DNA from 3 places in the Shewanella sp. Arc9-LZ genome. Region 3 is predicted to be linked to each of the others. Evidence: predicted binding sites of a transcription regulator. Region 3 holds the regulator's gene; each other region holds the start of a gene.
What was found. Region 3 encodes MetJ, which represses methionine synthesis genes. Its sites were predicted from a motif close to TAGACGTCTAGACGTCTA; they were not measured.

Region 1 (6,093 bases), 1.3 Mb from region 3:
CCAAACCGAACTGCGTTTACCTAAATGCACAGGTTTAGCCGTTGCCGTTAATTCACCATTACGTGATGCTTTCAAATGATTGGCGTTGATTTCTTGGCCGACACAATAATAACGGGTAAAGTCGACCACAAAGTTGGCGGCATAACTGGCTACTGTTTCTGCTAGTGCGACGTTCGCACCACCATGAACAATCCCTAATGGATTATGTACGGCTGGATTAGCTGGCATTGTGGCAACCATATAATCGTCGCCGATTTCAGTAATTTTAATGCCCAATGTTTGCATTAAGGTGCCCTTTCCCTGCATCCCTGCATCTAAACGAGCACAATCTTCTAAAGTGACAATGTTAAACCAAATACTCATTCTTAATATCCATCATTATTATTATTAGAAAACTCAGTGTACTGATTAGCTTACCTTTTTGAAAGAAAAACGCGATCAATAACATTAACCCATTAAAAAGGAGCCTAAGCTCCTTTTATAGTTATTCACTAAATCTATATGTACGTTAACTCACTAATTCGCAATGGCTTTGGTAGGTCTGTGCCCAACGCAATAACTCAACTCGGTTACGAGACTCCGTTTTACGGAAAATAGATGAGATATGCGCTTTTACAGTATGTTCACTAATACACAAGCGCTGGGCAATTTCTTTATTACGCGCACCGCTAGAAACAAGCTGAATAATGGTTCTTTCTCGACTGGTTAATCTTTGGAGGATGGCCACGGTATCGGCAGGGATTTCAACGTTGGTATCGAGTTGCTGAACTAAACGTCTAAAAATCTTACTGATCAGTGGACGGTCGTACCACAATTCATCAGAAACCATTTTACGCAGACCCGTCAGCATTAAGTCCATGCGTTGATCACTGTATAACAAACCCCGTACGCCTAAGAGTAATGCTGACTCTTGATCAAGTGATCCACGTTCAACTTGGTACAATGCTACAGGGACATGCTCCACTAAACGCGATACCAGTAACGGGATGCCCTTACTGTCTAAGGCCGCACCTTTTTGTGAAACAAGATAAAAGTTGTTGGATTTTTTTTCTAACTCAAGCTCAGCCGCATGTTTTACAATTCGAGTTTTCAACCCGATAGATTCTGCCAAAATAGCTAAATGGCAAGGTGCTGCGATTTGGTGCAAAAACACCAACTCATCAATATTTGAACTCATCACTCTTCTCCCTGAAAAGTACATTATTGCTCAACATACCTTGAGCACATCCTGAGGCTATATACTATACGTAAATGAAATACGTTTACTAGCCTTCAAAACTAGGCTGAGCAGATAGTTTACTTTTTGTCGTTATATTAGAGCATGTTCTTTCTTCATTCGTTAATCGCGTTACGAGATAAATCGACTCACCAAAAAAGTGGCTATTAGGTTAAGTCGGTCATTATCAATCACGATTCTTATAATAAAAAACCTTCCTATACAGCAAGCATAGTAAAAATTTGTTAGTTGATATGACTATTATGTAAGTCTAAAGTATGAATAGTAAATTTGACTGACTTTGCGTAGACTTTATCACTAACCCAAGACTGATAAGCTCATACTTTCAATTCGCTCAACATCATCAATCTCTCATCAATGCTAGCAGCCAAATTTACTCATTTTATGACAAAATAAGCTAACTAAATAAGTTAAGTGAGCCTTATGATAAAGACTGCTGGTTAAGCGCCATTTTGGTCGCTATTTGTTTATTATGAAGAGACGATAACAACAGTAAGCCACATACCCCACCAATTAATGCTAGAAACATGTCAGATTGAGTATCCCAAACATATCCTTGAGTGCCTAAAAATGCCTCGGCATTTTCACCGGTAGCAATGGCAACCCACCATTCAACTAATTCGTAAAAAGCTGAAAACGCCAACACAAAACATACTGCTAAAAACTGACACCAAGCACCTATTTGCATGACATGTTTACGAATAAATATTTCGCGAGCTAATATTACCGGAATAAAACCCTGAGCAAAATGGCCGACTTTATCGTAATTATTGCGCTCGCCGCCCATCACTTGCGCTAGCCAGTCAAATAACGGCACTTCAGCATAGGTATAACGTGCACCGACAAATAACACACAGCAATGCACTAAAATAAGTGCATAAGCTAACGTAGTCAGAGGAAAGCTTTTACGACTAAAAAATAAAATAGGTAATGCGATTAACGCAGGTATAGCTTCTAACCACCAAGTGAACATATCTTTAGGTGCGCTAACTGACCACAACAGTACTAATAGATAAATCCCTATCCATATAACCTTACTCTTCATCTTAATTCTCTCCATGAGATATTGTTCTCAAATTAGAATATAAACTTTAGCCATCTAGCCCTCTACAAGCGCTTAAAAAAGTGCTACTTTGATAATGCGCCGGAAGTCCGCATTTATATCATAACTATTAGTATAAGCATTAGTATAACCATTAGCTTAAGCACCATTTAATGATAAGAGGGTACCCATATCATGGCGAAACACTCGCTTGACAAGGATAAGATCAAAATCCTGCTGTTGGAGGGCGTCCACCAAACTGCGGTCGATGTACTAGAACGTGCAGGTTATACCAACATTGAATACCATAAAGCCTCGTTAGGCGAAGAGGCTTTGATTGCATCAATTAAAGATGCTCACTTTGTTGGATTACGCTCCCGCACCCAGCTTACTGCGGAAGTATTGCACCGTGCAGAAAAGTTGGTTGCGATTGGTTGTTTTTGTATTGGCACCAACCAAGTCGATTTAGCCACGGCCGAGAAACTGGGTATTCCTGTTTTCAACGCCCCTTTCTCCAACACCCGCAGTGTTGCTGAATTGGTGATTGGTGAAATCATCATGCTGATGCGTGGCATTCCACAGCGCAATGCCATGTCACATCGTGGCGGTTGGTTGAAGAGTGCTAATGGCAGTGTTGAAGTCCGTGGTAAAACCTTAGGTGTGATTGGTTATGGCCATATTGGTACTCAACTGGGTATTTTGGCTGAAACCTTGGGCATGAGAGTGATTTTCTTTGATATTGAAGATAAGTTACCGTTAGGCAATGCCTCTCAAGTTCACTCTATGGACAAGTTATTGGCCCAAGCAGACGTTGTTAGCCTGCATGTACCAGAAACACCGCAAACTAAAGACATGTTCGCTAAAGCTGAATTTGCTCAAATGCGTCAAGGCAGTTTCTTTATCAATGCCTCTCGCGGAACTGTTGTTGATATCGAAGACTTAGCCGATGCCCTGAAGTCAGAACATCTTGCGGGTGCTGCGATTGACGTATTCCCGGTAGAACCTAAGTCGAATGATGATGAATTCATCTCTCCACTGCGTGGCTTAGACAATGTATTACTCACACCGCATATTGGTGGTAGTACTGCTGAAGCACAGGAAAATATCGGCGTAGAAGTGGCTGGCAAACTGGTGAAATACTCAGATAACGGTTCTACCCTGTCTGCGGTCAATTTCCCTGAAGTGTCTTTAGCGCAACATAGCGGTACCTCACGCTTATTGCACATTCATCAAAACCGTCCTGGTGTATTGATTAAAATTAACCAAGCGTTTTCTGAAAAAGGCATTAACATTGCTGCTCAGTACTTACAAACCACTGCTGAAATTGGTTACGTGGTAATGGAAGTCGATTCTGATCAAGCTGAAGAAGCATTGGTTGAATTAAAATCTATTGAAGGCACTATCCGTGCGCGGGTATTGTTTTAAACTGACTTTTATAAGCAATTAACTTGAGTTAATTGTCTTCCTAAAAAAGCTACCTTGTGCACAAGGTAGCTTTTTTATTGGCTTTAAAACCATAGCCCCCTGTTGAGCATTCTATTAATCCGTTACACTCCAACCATACCGTCTTATTCACACGTTAGGGATAGTTATGACCATTTCAGTAAACCAACCAGATTGGGATTTTATCGCCACGTCTCCTGAATTAATGTTATCAAGTTTGACGCATATGGGGTTAATCGAAATCACTGGTGAGCAAGGGCGCAGTTTCATTCATGGCCAAGTCACCACAGATATTACCTCCCTTGGCACAAACGAGTGGAAATGGGGTGCTCATTGCGACCCTAAAGGTAAAATGCTCGCCAGTTTCCGTGGGTTTTCAATCGGCGATAGCTTATTCATGTTACTGCCAAAAAGTACTTTAAGCTTGGATTTACCTCAGTTACAAAAATACGCTGTATTCAGTAAAGCCGAACTCGCCGATGTCAGCAATGATTATCAAATAATGGGTATTGCTGGCCCAAAAGCACAAGCCTTTGCAACTGAACATTTTGGCGATGTATCGCAACCACTTAACCTTGTTGAGCAAGGTGTGATTATTCGTGATGGTGAACGTTTTATTGCCATTATTAACAATGCAGCAGCACAAACCATTATCAGCCAATCGGGACAAACATTGTTTGCTGCAAGTGCATGGCAAGCATTGGAAATTAAAGCCGGTTATCCAAACATAGATGCCGCTCATTCCGGCCAGTACGTTGCGCAAATGTGCAACCTGCAAGCCATTAATGGCATTAGCTTTACCAAAGGCTGTTACATGGGCCAGGAAACCATTGCCAGGATGAAATATCGCGGTGGCAATAAACGTGCATTGTATATTTTGTCTGGTACTACCAAGCAAACCATCAGCACTGACACTCAATTAGAAATTGCCCTTGAAGGCGGCTTCCGTCGTGGTGGCAATATCATTGAATGCGTCCAATATGGTGACAAGGTACTGCTTACCGCGGTGTTGCCAAATGATACCGAAAACAACGCTCAACTTCGTATTACCGGAGATGAAAGCTCACAGCTAACTATTATCGAGTTGCCATATTCTTTAGCAGATGCTTAATTAATTGATGTTGTATCTTCATTAAGCGAGCCATTGGCTCGCTTTTTTATTTTTTGAACATTAATGATCTATATCACGTATATTATTGATAATATTACTCTGTTTATTCAGAACTTCAATTAAGCTAATTCGTTATGGAGCGACTATGACTACTATCGTCACCTTAGAAAATATTAGTAAAGGGTTCCGCGATGGCGAGTCATTTCATTCGGTGCTTAATCACGTCAACCTGACTTTGCAGCAAGGTCAAACTATCGCATTAACCGGGCCTAGCGGCAGCGGTAAAAGTACCTTACTGAATATCATTGGTGGCTTTGAAACCATAGACAACGGTGACATGTTAATCCGTCAGGCTGATAACATGCGATCGGTGACAAAGTGGCAAGATAAGCAATGGAGCCAATATCGACGTCAGTCGCTCGGGGTTATATTCCAACAATTTAACTTACTCACACCATTAAATGTGCGCGACAACATTCAATTTTCACTGGCGCTAAATCAGTTAGCATGGAGCCCTTGGTGTGATGAACTTTGCCACCAGCTAGGATTAACGCCATTGTTAGACCGCAACGTTGAAAACTTATCCGGTGGGCAACAACAGCGAGTGGCTATCGCGCGGGCATTAGCTCACAAACCACAACTCATATTAGCCGACGAACCGACAGGTAATCTTGATCAACACGCCGGATTACAAGTCATGCAACTACTTACCGAACTCGCTCAACAAGCCAACTGTTGTATTTTAATGGTGACTCACAGCGAACAATGTGCCGCATTTATGCAGCATCGCTGGCACGTCGAAAATCAGCAGATTGTGATTAACCCTGCTGACATGACGTTGCAAGGTTAAGCCCATGACAACTAACTCTTCATCATACTTATTCTCAATTAAGCGCTTAAGGTTATGCTTGCACCTGTTTGCCAGCCATTATCGTCATGCCCCCCTGCAAGCCAGTGCTATTTTACTGGGCATCATGCTCGCGGTAACGTTACTGATTGGCGTATACGCCACCAACGAAAACGCCAAACAAAGCTATGGCAATGTATCCGAACTAATGAGCCAACAAGCTCGCTTATCGATTAGCCACCGTACAGAAAGCAGTATTGATGAGGCAGTTTATTTTGCATTAGCCAATGCAGGATTCAATACCATTGCCAGCATTGAAGGCATCGCAACCGATGAACAAGGCCGATTATGGCGGGTTAATAGTAGTGATGTAGTTGCCGCTATGACCAGCAACATGCAACAGCAAAAATCAG
Region 2 (6,093 bases), 270 kb from region 3:
ATCAGTTCAGCTTCTTGGGTGATTAAACTATCGATACAGGCTTTCATAGTCGAACCTGATGGTGCAAGTTGAAGCAAGTGACCTTGTTGGGCGTAACGACCAAAAAATTGATTACAGCTATTATTACCTGTCAGTTCACCGTTTGGAGCAAAAACTAAATTTGCTGGGCTATTATTAATGGTAGGAGTGTCGAGGACGACTTCTACATGCCAAGTACCAATTAATTGTTCATTTGAGACAATTTGAGTGTGGCTTTGACAAGCACTAAGGCCTAAAAATATAACAGTGGCGCCGAGAATATGCTTTATCATGTTGAGAGATTTCCATATACCAAAAAATTGCCGTTATTCTACTACTTGAGTGTGAATAAGAGCGTAAATAATTGTAATGTTTTGGATTAATGAACATTATTTAACGTATTAAAGAGTCGCAAATGATCAAATTAGTTAAAGTGTTACATTTCGTCGGTTTAATCATGTTGTTGGTGGGTGTCGGCTTATATTGGCAAAGTGATATCGGTCAACAAGTCAGTGGGATGTTGGTCATTGCTTCACTCATTGGCGTGGGAACACTAATTATGTCTCCGCTGCCCGTTGCGCTAGTGATAGAATGGGCTAAGAAACAATCTCCCAATTCAGGGTCAAAGGAATAATCATTGTCATTTATTATCCGTAAGGCGTTATTAACCGATGTTGCTGCTATTGTGCAGTTAGAACGAGCCCATGTTGATGATGAGTTGGTAGGTTCAAATAGCCAACTTCATGCTCATTCATTTACCAAAGCAGAGGTGAGCCAGTTGATAAATCAACATTGGTTTATCGTAGCTGAAGAGCAAGGGGTGATCATTGGATATGTGATGGCGGCAAAATGGTCATTTTTTTCCTCGCAACCATTGTACCGACATATTATTCAAAAACTTAAGTTTGCCGATTTAAATGGACAAGCTTTATCGACGACTAACACGTGCCAATATGGACCCGTTTGGATACAAGAATCAAAACGCGGCCAGGGAGTTTTTTCGGCGCTGGTTACCGAATTAAAAAAACAAGTGGCAGATACCTTTCCATTTATGGTGACGTATGTTGCCGCTGACAATGCGCGTTCGTTGGCAGCACATCAACAAAAAGCCGCAATGACAGAGATTGATCAATTTCGTTTTGAACAACGTGATTATTGTTTACTGGCCACAGCTAATATTACGTGATCGTTATACTAAGGGGTGTTGATAAAGTGGTTATTTATGAGGAATATTATGAGTACTAACTTTGAAGCACTCTTTTCACCCTATTTGGATTTAAGATTATCTGCATTTGACAATATGAAGCTAATAGCCGCGGTGTTGACTGATGCGACAGAGTTGTATGAGTGTGTTGAAGCCGATTTACAAAATCCAGATGATCCGCAATTGCAGCAATCGGGGTATTTTGTGCGCTGGCAAGACATGTGGCTATTTTGTGGCGTAACCAATAATTATCAAGCAGCGATTACGCTATTTACCGATGTCGAGCGGATTAACTTAGCGTCTATCAGTGTCAAAGTAGTGCCCGTAATGACAATGCAACAAGTGTCGTTTATGTGTATTGAAAGTTCACATTTCGATCATTGTTAACGAGTTCGATCACCTTGTACTTATGCTGACTTAGTTTGATTACGCTTAAGTCTATTTGGGCTAAATTTATTGGTGTGCAATAGCCTTGAGAGGCTTTAATACGATCTAGATTTTGTCTGAGTTTGGCTCATTGATCTTATTGAGTTAGATTATTAATCTAGATTATTTATCGGGATCATTGAGCTGCATCAACACTAGTGGTCGTTGTTCACTGTGATAGCGACGATACAACTGAGTGATGTCTGCTGGTATCGCTGATAAATCATTTTGACCTATCACGACATTTTGATCTATAACGATAAAGTGCTGCTGTTGATATAAGCCAATTAACCACGGATGAGCAAACAAGAAGCAATTTTTAGCGGTTAATTTGGGCGCGATAAATTTCAATAACTGAGTTGAAAGCTGTTGTCCACGGTAGTCAGGGTGAACCAATAATCCATTGATTAATTGATATTGGCCAATAGGTTTAACTCTTACCGCAGCGATTATTTTTTGCTGGCTTATATCAACTTCATCAGTAGCTGGTGGGCTTAGATGATGAATGACAGCCACAGACTCTTTCTGAGCTAATCGAGCATACGGCATATGTTGACGATAGAATAACTTGATTGCAGACCACTGTTTAATGGCTGGCAAGTTAATGGCTGGAATGTTAGTAACAGGGCTGTTTATCGCACAGGGGTTAGTTGCCGTTGATGGCTGGTGGTTTGCTGTTATCTTTGTGTTTAGCCAAGTGGGTTGATACATAATCTGAGCCATTGTTGAGATTAAATGTTGAGATTAAATGTTTAGATCAAATCATTGTATTGCCAATGATAGATAAAATAAAACCGCCAGTTGGCGGTTTTATTTTTTATCGTGTTAGCTTAATACAGACACTAGCTTAAGACGATAATTATGCTGGCTGATTATAAACCTGCATCTGCACGAAGTGCTTCAGCTTTATCAGTCGCTTCCCAAGGGAAGATATCTCGGCCAAAGTGGCCATAAGCAGCAGTTTGCTGATAGATTGGGCGTGCCAAATCTAGCATTGCTGTTAAGCCGTATGGACGTAATTCGAAGTGTTGACGTATTAATTTAATCAATACTTCTTCTGATACTTTACCGGTACCGAATGTTTCAATACTAATAGACGTTGGCTCTGCAACACCAATAGCATATGACACTTGTAGCTCACAACGGTCAGCTAGACCAGCTGCAACGATATTTTTAGCTACATAACGTGCAGCATAAGCCGCGCTACGGTCTACTTTTGATGGGTCTTTACCAGAGAAAGCACCACCACCGTGACGAGCCATACCGCCGTAGGTATCTACAATAATTTTACGACCTGTTAAACCACAATCACCAACAGGGCCACCAATCACAAAGCGACCAGTAGGGTTGATAAAGTATTTAGTGTCTTTGTTTAACCATTGAGCAGGTAATACCGGCTTGATGATAGTTTCCATTACCGCTTCAATTAAATCAGCTTGACTCACGTCTTCACGATGTTGAGTAGATAATACAATCGCATCAATACCGATGATTTTGCCATCATCATAAGCAAACGTTACCTGGCTTTTAGCATCTGGGCGTAACCAAGGTAGTGTGCCGTCTTTGCGTACTTCAGACTGACGCTTAACTAATTTGTGCGCGTAAGTAATCGGTGCAGGCATTAATACATCAGTTTCATTGCTGGCATAACCAAACATTAAACCCTGATCACCAGCACCTTGCTCTGCAGGGTCTGAACGATCAACACCTTGATTGATATCTGGTGACTGTTTACCTATGGCATTAAGTACCGCACATGAATCAGCATCAAAACCCATATCTGAATTGGTGTAACCGATTTCGCGTACGGTTTTACGGGTAATTTCTTCAATGTCTACCCAAGCAGAAGTGGTGACTTCACCGCCCACTAATACCATACCGGTTTTGACATACGTTTCGCACGCAACACGAGCCTTTGGATCTTGCTCAAGTATTGCGTCTAATACCGCATCAGAAATCTGATCGGCGATTTTATCTGGATGACCTTCTGAGACAGACTCAGAGGTAAACAAGTGCTTTGCCATAATAGGAGAATCTCGTTGGTTGCATTTGAATATACGTCTAGACGTCTATTTTAGTCGAAATCTAATTTGATAACACCCCTTTATACGAATTTAACTGGAGAATTGTGCAATGGAGCATAATTTTTTTTGTTAATCATAGATATGTTTATACTGGTGAAAAATCAAGTTTTTGATTCATATGGCTTTATTTAAGTGCTCATCGACTTGCGCGGTGTATTTATCATAAAAATAGACAATGTTTTTGATAGATTAGAGATTATATTGCCTAATCAGAGCCATAGCTCTGCCAATCACGATACTTTTTATTTACAAGTGGCAATAAATAATTACTCTGTATTTATCTCATGTTATGGTCATGCTGACCATTTGATGCTGTATTTACGATGTTTATTTATTGGCATTGTATGAAATCACCGTTTATTTAACGGTTAAAAAGAAACCCGAAAAATTTTAATTTGCGTCACATCGCCTTGTAGGGGAAAATATGGCTTCACAATTGCCCGTTAGACCTTACAAACAAGCAGGAGAGAGCATGTCATCTCGTAAAGTACTCGCTAACGCTATTCGCGCCCTAAGTATGGATGCGGTTCAAAAAGCTAACTCTGGTCATCCAGGTGCCCCAATGGGGATGGCAGATATCGCCGAAGTGCTATGGAATGATTTTCTAAAGCACAATCCAACTAATCCTAACTGGGTCGATCGCGATCGTTTTGTTCTGTCAAACGGTCATGGCTCTATGCTTATATACTCTTTATTGCATTTAACTGGCTATGAATTGCCTATTGAAGAGCTAAAGCAATTCCGTCAGCTGCATTCAAAAACGCCTGGTCATCCTGAATATGGTTATACCCCTGGTGTTGAAACTACAACCGGTCCTTTAGGCGCTGGTTTGAGTAATGCTGTTGGTATGGCTATTGCGGAAAAAACCTTGGCGGCTCAGTTTAACCGTCCAGGCCACGACATCGTCGATCACTTCACCTACTGTTTCTTAGGTGATGGCTGTTTAATGGAAGGTATTTCTCACGAAGTCAGTTCATTAGCCGGAACATTAGGCCTTGGAAAGTTAGTCGCATTTTGGGATGACAACGGTATTTCTATCGATGGTCATGTTGAAGGCTGGTTCACTGATGACACTCCTAAGCGTTTTGAAGCCTATGGCTGGCACGTTATTGCCGATGTAGATGGTCATAATCCAGATGCTATCCGCGCCGCGATTGAACAAGCTAAATCTGTAACAGATAAGCCATCGATGATTTGCTGTAAAACCATTATTGGTTTTGGTTCGCCTAACAAGTCGGGTAGCCATGATTGTCATGGTGCACCATTAGGTGATGCTGAAATTGCAGCAGCTCGTGAGTTCTTAAACTGGCCACACGCTCCTTTTGAAATCCCATCTGATGTGTATGCTGGTTGGGATGCTAAACATAAAGGTGTTGCTAACGAGTCATTATGGAATGACAAGTTTGCTGCTTACCAAGTTGCGTTCCCTGAACTGGCTGCAGAATATGAACGTCGCGTATTAAAAGGTGACTTACCTGCAGATTTTGAAGCAAAAGCACAAGCCTTTATCCAAGAAAGCCAAGATAAAGCCGAAGGTATTGCGAGTCGAAAAGCGTCTCAAAATTCAATTGGTTTCTTTGGTGCTATGTTGCCTGAATTACTTGGCGGTAGCGCTGACTTAGCCGGTTCTAATTTAACGCTTTGGTCTGGTTCAAAAGGTATTCAAGACGATCCTGCCGGTAACTACATCTATTACGGTGTACGTGAATTCGGTATGAGCGGTATTATGAACGGCGCGTCGTTACATGGTGGTTTTATTAACTATGGCGCAACTTTCATGATGTTCATGGAGTACGCACGTAACGCGGTACGTATGTCAGCATTAATGGGCATTCAAAACATTTTCGTTTATACCCATGATTCAATCGGCCAAGGCGAAGATGGCCCAACTCACCAACCGGTTGAGCAATTAGCTAACTTACGTTTAACGCCTAATATGGCTGTTTGGCGTCCATGTGATGCTGCGGAAACGGCAGTATCTTGGAAGGCGGCGATTGAACGTCGTGATGCACCAACTTCATTAATCTTTAGCCGTCAGGGTCTTAAGGCACAAGCGCGTACTGCTGAGCAATTAGCTAACGTAGCTAAAGGTGGTTATGTACTGTCTGATTGCCAAGGCACTGCTGATGTGATTTTGATTGCCACAGGTTCAGAAGTGCAGTTGGCGATGGATTCTGCCGCAGAGCTCACCAAACTAGGTCAAAAAGTGCGGGTAGTTTCTATGCCTTCTACGACTGAGTTTGATAAGCAAGATGCTGCTTACAAAGAATCTGTACTACCAAAAGGTGTCACTAAACGTGTTGCGGTTGAAGCGGCACATACTGACTTCTGGTACAAATATATTGGTTTTGATGGTGCTGT
Region 3 (6,093 bases):
AGCGCCTCTTTGTGGTTAAAGGCAGCCTGTGCGCTACTGCTTAATAACAGTAATACAGCCAGTGCTGATAATAGTTTCATGATATTTGTCCTTACCCCTGAGCTTGTGCTCAGGGGGGCCAAGTTAGAAGGTTAAGTTAGCGTTAGAAGTTAACGGTCAGTGAGGCATTGACGTCATAGGCGGTGTCAACAACGGGCAACATTGAGTACGCGCTACCGGCAATCACATCGTCAACCTTCATCGGTGCACCTACTGGTGAGCCACTTCCGGTATATTCATAGTCGTAATACAAACCGGCTAACTTAATAAACATTTTTGGATTAATATCAAAGATATAATAAGCTTCGGCAACGTGGCCGCGAGTGGCTAACTTACTGCCGATTGGGTCGTCTTGTGCTTGGGTGAAGGGACTCCAGTATTTAGAACCGTAGTTATATTCCAAACCGAATTTGCCGTATGGTGCAGGAATTTGCATGCCCACATAAATGCCGTAACCATCTTTGGTGTCGCTATCAACGGTTTCTTTTGGCACCATAATGATTTCAGTTCCAGTGCTGTTCAACTCTGCTTCAAATACTGCATCGCTTAACATGCCACCGAACAAACCAGCATTGCCGTTAGGTTCAGCACGAGTCCATCCTAATGAGGCAAACATTTTCAGGTCGTCATCGGTTTCATAGGCATAACCTAGGCCACCTAAGTACATATCACCAATGACACCGCTTGGTTGTACGCGGGTGACGAAGTTAAAGTTGTCGAATTTTTGCATGTCTTGATACATGGTTGGGGCAAAGATACCCGCCAGTTGAGTAGGGAATGCCATGGTGCCCGTAAAGCCATCATTGACATCTTTAGCACCGAATAAAGTGAACTGTAAGAAATGGTTACCGTCATTAATCACGTCGATATTAAACCCGCCGAGGTGGGTATCTTTAGTGATGATGTCACCAAACAATTCGCCATTGCCGTACTGTGATTCAAAGCCTTGGCCATAGCAAAAACGTACTGTTTGGCCTTCAATACCGGTAATATCACCCAAGTTGTAACCTAAGGTCAGACCATCGAAGTTGAAATTGACTAAGTGACCTGATGGCGTGCCGCCTCTGAGTTCATTTTCACGATAATGATTTGGTGGACCGTACGTTGAAGGGCGACGTCCAATAGAAAGGTAAGTGCCACTACCATTAATGTCTTTCCAATTAAAATAGGCGCGCTCTACTTTTAACTCATCACCACTGGTGCTACCGCTACTGGTGCCGTCCATGGTGAATGAGTTCCATGAGTCGAATACTTTAACTCCAGCAGAGTCTCCCCAGCTCTTAAACATGGTTAAACGTCCTGCAAAGCTGACGTTATCCCACACTTTAGCGTCAATGTTTAGGCGTAAGCGCGTGGTGTAAAATATATCGTTATCAATGTCCTGTTGGGTTTTTTGGCCCAACAGCATTGGCATAACGCCTTGAAGCATACCGCTTTGAAACGCGCTGGCTAAATCAGGGTTTGCCATCATCATTTGGCCTAACGGTGAGGTAGCACTGTTTGGATCGCCAAATACTCCTGACATGGCTTTAGCGCCAAAGTCAGAAAAGTTAACGTTCATGGCTGGGTTCCAAGTGACGTTTTGATAATGTAATGAATGTGCTTTGGTTCTAAAATCACCCGTAATGGCTATTCTGTCTAAGGCTGTGTGACGCTCGGTTTTGTCAACTCGTGAATTTAAGTAATCAAGATCTTCATTAATAGTAGCCAGTTGTTGTTTAAGATCGGCAATCTTTTGTGCATCGGTATCTGCTGCTAGGCTTGCGCCGCTCATAAAGAGCGCGTTAGCCACTAATATTGAGATGAGAGTTCTCATGGTCTTTCTCCCCTTTATTTGCCAAATAACAAGGTCAATTTGGCAAATTTTTTGTGTCAGGATCCCTGAGGCTAAGCCTCACAGTTTTTTCGTTTGGTTTATTGGCTGATGTTTCGTTTAGAACGAAAAGATACTCAGCATTGATGATTTAGCCGCAAGTAGCTGGTTGGTCTGAATCGGCGGCGTGGTCATATAAAAACTGTTGAATATCTTTTATGTCTTTTTCTGATAAGGCTTCAAAAACGGCAGGTTTAGCTTTGTGCTTATCACGAGTAAAGAAACGATCCCATTGGCTCATGGTTTTGGTCATTGGGGTTAATTCAGGACCTTCACTGTTAGCGCTGTGGCAGGCTTTACATTCTTTTTTGTACAGGTGCTTACCTTTTTTAGGATTACCACCATCTGCGGCCATCACTTGGGTGCCAAGTGATAATGCCATAGCAACTGCGATACCAACTTTAATGTAAGTGTTCATCATTTTGTCCTCTGTCGGGCTTATTAGGGTTGTGCATTAACAGCATTTAATTATTTATTTGCTGTAAACAATGTTACCTAAAAGTGAGTAGTGTTAATTTGAAGTAGATCATATCCATGAGAAAAATCTAATTGAAAAAAAGTTAATTGAAAGAAATCTAATGAACTAGTGTGATGTGGATCTATTGCGCCAAGATGAGGATTTTGCTAGAGGAGATAAAAGTGGTTTTTTTGATACTTATTGATGGCGTTTTTAGGTGAGAAATAGACTGCTTGATAAATAGAAGGGGAAGATTTTAATCATTATTAGCGAACAAGCCCATTGATGGCTGGTTTTGTTTACAGGTACAGAATAGCTGATTAGCTGATTAGCTCATTAACGTGTTGGTCGACATAATCACTAACACAGTGGCACTAATACTACATAACACTAAGGTGACTATGCGGGTTTTATCTTTATCAACGCGGCCAATTAATCTACCTGAGACAAGATAACCAGCAACGACTGAAGGCAATAATAGCAGTGATAGCCATAAATGCTTCACTTCAACTAAGCCGACGATGGTTAGAATAGCTAAGGCAATTAATGAGCTAAACACGAAAAAGGCAGATAATGCCGCTCTAAACTGACCTGGGTCTTGGCCTGCAAGCAAAATGGCCATTGGTGGACCACCGATAGCAGCGATATTGCCAAATATGCCTGAAAATACCCCAGCGATAAATAAACTGAGGCGATTAATAGGGGCGGTAAAGCGAAAGATGCTAAGAATAACAGCAATAAACACAATGCCTGCAATCACTAAGCCTAGTATGGCTTGTGGGGCAAACAGCAATAATCCAGCGCCTAAAAACCCCCCAGGGATCCGCCCGAGTAAGGCATATTGCAAACCATTAAATTGTAGATGACCGCGTTCTCTAAATAAGGTCATTGCAGAAATGGCAAAGCCCATAACAATAATAGGAACAGGAACTAATTGAGGATTAACAATATACAGCAGCGGGCTAGCAACAACGGCTAACCCAAAGCCAATTAAGCTTTGGGTTAGCGCGCCAAAAAACACGATAATCGATGCCAGTATCAAGGTCGTTGGATCGATAAATGACATCATAAGTTCTCTTTAAAAACATGACGACTTCTTATTAGGGTCGTTTCAAAGTCTGTGAGGTATTGACTAATCAGTGAATTATTCGAGCTCTTCCCACTCGATACCCATATCATCCATTAACTTTTTCGCTTCACTTGGAATGCTATCAGGCTGATCTTTTGATAGATCACCGTCATAAGGTAATGGTTGACCTGTGTACGCATGCAAAAATGCTTCGCATAGCAGTTCACTGTTAGTTGCATGGCGCAGATTATTTATCTGGCGACGCGTCCGCTCATCCGTCAGTACTTTTAATACTTTTAAAGGGATAGAAACCGTAATTTTTTTTACTTGTTCATTTTTTTTGCCGTGCTCGGCATATGGGCTGATATATTCGCCATTCCACTCAGTCATTAACTTACCCTTAACGATAAATACGCTGCAGATTTTAAACCGTTACAATCTCTAGTCAAATTATTGCTACTATTTAATCCCGATTGCAAATAGATTTCTTGATGTTTAGACGTCTAAACGTCTATTTAAGTTGACGGATGGGGATCTCTTAGGTAAATTTGGACGTCTAGACATCTCTTTGTGTGTTTGTGAAATTTTAGGAGTCACCATGACTAAGCATCAAAACGCCACATTGGCCGTTCGCCAAGGTATTGAAACAGACACACAACATGGTGCTATCGTGCCACCGATTTATTTATCGACCAATTATTCATTCGATGGCCACAATAATCCGCGCGAGTTTGATTACAGTCGTTCGGGTAATCCTACTCGATGTATTTTAGGTGACGCACTCGCCAAACTCGAGCAAGGTGCTACCGGCGTGGTGACATGTACCGGCATGGCGGCGATTACATTGGTGACTAGCTTACTTGGCCCAGAGGATTTATTGGTTGTGCCGCACGATTGTTATGGTGGCAGTTACCGCTTATTTACTAACTTGGCCAAAAAAGGCCAATTTAAGTTATTGGTTGTTGATCAAACTGATGCGCAAGCGCTGAGCAAAGCGATAGCTCAAAAACCGAAAATGGTGTGGTTAGAAACGCCATCGAATCCTTTATTGCGGGTGGTAGACATTAATGCCATTAGTATCGCTTGCCATGACGTTGGCGCGCTAGTGACAGTCGATAACACCTTTTTATCACCAATATTACAGCAGCCATTATTATTAGGTGCAGACATTGTTATTCACTCAACCACCAAATACATCAATGGTCATAGCGATGTGGTCGGTGGAGCGGTAGTGGCTAAAGATCCTCAAGTGGGTGAGTTGTTACATTGGTGGTCAAATACTCTTGGGCTTACGGGTTCAGCATTTGACAGTTATTTAACCCTCCGAGGCTTACGTACTTTAGCGGTACGAATTCGTGAGCATCAACGTAATGCACAAAAGATTGTTGAGTTACTCAGCGCCAGTGATGTGGTGGCCAAGGTGTATTATCCGGGTTTAAAAGACCATCTAGGTCACGAAATTGCGGCAAAACAACAACAAGGCTTTGGTGCTATGTTAAGTTTTGAGTTAATTGGCGGCGAAGCGGAAGTGGTGGCATTTTTAAAGGCGCTGTCGTTGTTTAGTATTGCCGAAAGTTTAGGCGGAGTGGAAAGTTTAGTCGCCGTTCCGGCCACCATGACCCATAGAGCAATGGACCCACAAGCAAGGCAAGAGGCTGGTATTAAAGAGACTTTATTGAGACTATCTGTCGGTATTGAAGATGCAGATGACCTCTTGGCCGATATTCAAGCAGGCCTAGCAGCTGTTGCCGCGATAAAATCAGCTTAATTCGAGTTTAAGTTAGCTGTGGTTTCGACCAAATTGGGTAAAATAGCAAAACATGCACTTGCAACACTATTGGTTTCAAAATAGAAGTCTAGCAGTCGCAACAAAAGTCGTAGTTGTTTAAGGAGTCAGTAATGACGCGAAGTCATTTACATAAGTTTGGTGGTTCAAGTTTAGCGGATGCAGATTGCTATCGCCGTGTTGCACATATTCTACTTACGCATGGTCAGAGTGATGATTTAGTTGTGGTATCCGCCGCCGGAAAAACGACTAACTTCTTATACAAATTATTGAGCCTGCGCGACAGCGGTCAGTTGTGGCAAGAAGAGCTGCAAATTCTGATCAGTTACCAGCAGACGTTAATTGAACAATTATTATCAAACGAGCAAGCGCGTGATTTACGCGAACGTTTGTCTACCGACAAATCTCAGTTAGTCAGCTTATTATCTTTAGAGCAACGTAACGATTACCAATTAAACCAAGTGGTGAGTTTTGGTGAACGTTGGTCGGCGCGCTTAATGGCCGCTTTGTTACGAGAAATGGGCGTAGCTGCGACTCATGTCGATGCGTGCTCTATTTTGGTAGCCGATGAAGGCGCCGTACCCAATATTTTAGTGGCTGAGTCTCGTGATAAGGTACAGGCCTTATTAGCCTTGCACCCGCAAGAGCGTTTAGTGATCACCGGCTTTATATGCGCTAACCGCCACGGCGATACCTTATTGCTGGGTCGCAATGGTTCTGATTTTAGTGCCACCTTAATTGCCAGCTTAGCTGACATTGAGCGTGTGACCATTTGGACCGACGTTGAAGGGGTATTTAACGCCGACCCGAATAAAATTAATGATGCTAAATTACTCAAGAGTATGTCACTCGCAGAAGCTGACCGCTTA

Region 1: a site for MetJ is predicted at 2,330-2,347, ahead of serA (phosphoglycerate dehydrogenase). Genes of this name have one in related genera too.
Region 2: a site for MetJ is predicted at 3,703-3,720, ahead of metK (methionine adenosyltransferase). Genes of this name have one in related genera too.

Annotation. Positions count from the first base shown of each region.
Region 1 is NZ_CP048031.1:688,670-694,762, reverse strand. Features, by position in the region: gene GUY17_RS03075 (PaaI family thioesterase) at 1-363, opposite strand, end outside; gene GUY17_RS03070 (response regulator transcription factor) at 509-1,177, opposite strand; gene GUY17_RS03065 (DUF2238 domain-containing protein) at 1,659-2,282, opposite strand; gene serA (phosphoglycerate dehydrogenase) at 2,475-3,704, shown strand; gene ygfZ (tRNA-modifying protein YgfZ) at 3,871-4,833, shown strand; gene GUY17_RS03050 (ABC transporter ATP-binding protein) at 4,979-5,683, shown strand; gene GUY17_RS03045 (ABC transporter permease) at 5,688-6,093, shown strand, end outside.
Region 2 is NZ_CP048031.1:3,991,362-3,997,454, reverse strand. Features, by position in the region: gene GUY17_RS17120 (META domain-containing protein) at 1-311, opposite strand, end outside; gene GUY17_RS17115 (hypothetical protein) at 434-652, shown strand; gene GUY17_RS17110 (GNAT family N-acetyltransferase) at 656-1,204, shown strand; gene GUY17_RS17105 (hypothetical protein) at 1,253-1,609, shown strand; gene GUY17_RS17100 (GNAT family N-acetyltransferase) at 1,772-2,359, opposite strand; gene metK (methionine adenosyltransferase) at 2,521-3,672, opposite strand; gene tkt (transketolase) at 4,205-6,093, shown strand, end outside.
Region 3 is NZ_CP048031.1:4,265,237-4,271,329, reverse strand. Features, by position in the region: gene GUY17_RS18380 (tetrathionate reductase family octaheme c-type cytochrome) at 1-80, opposite strand, end outside; gene GUY17_RS18375 (DUF3373 domain-containing protein) at 143-1,855, opposite strand; gene GUY17_RS18370 (cytochrome c) at 2,004-2,333, opposite strand; gene GUY17_RS18365 (sulfite exporter TauE/SafE family protein) at 2,698-3,438, opposite strand; gene metJ (met regulon transcriptional regulator MetJ) at 3,514-3,828, opposite strand; gene metB (cystathionine gamma-synthase) at 4,037-5,206, shown strand; gene GUY17_RS18350 (bifunctional aspartate kinase/homoserine dehydrogenase II) at 5,338-6,093, shown strand, end outside.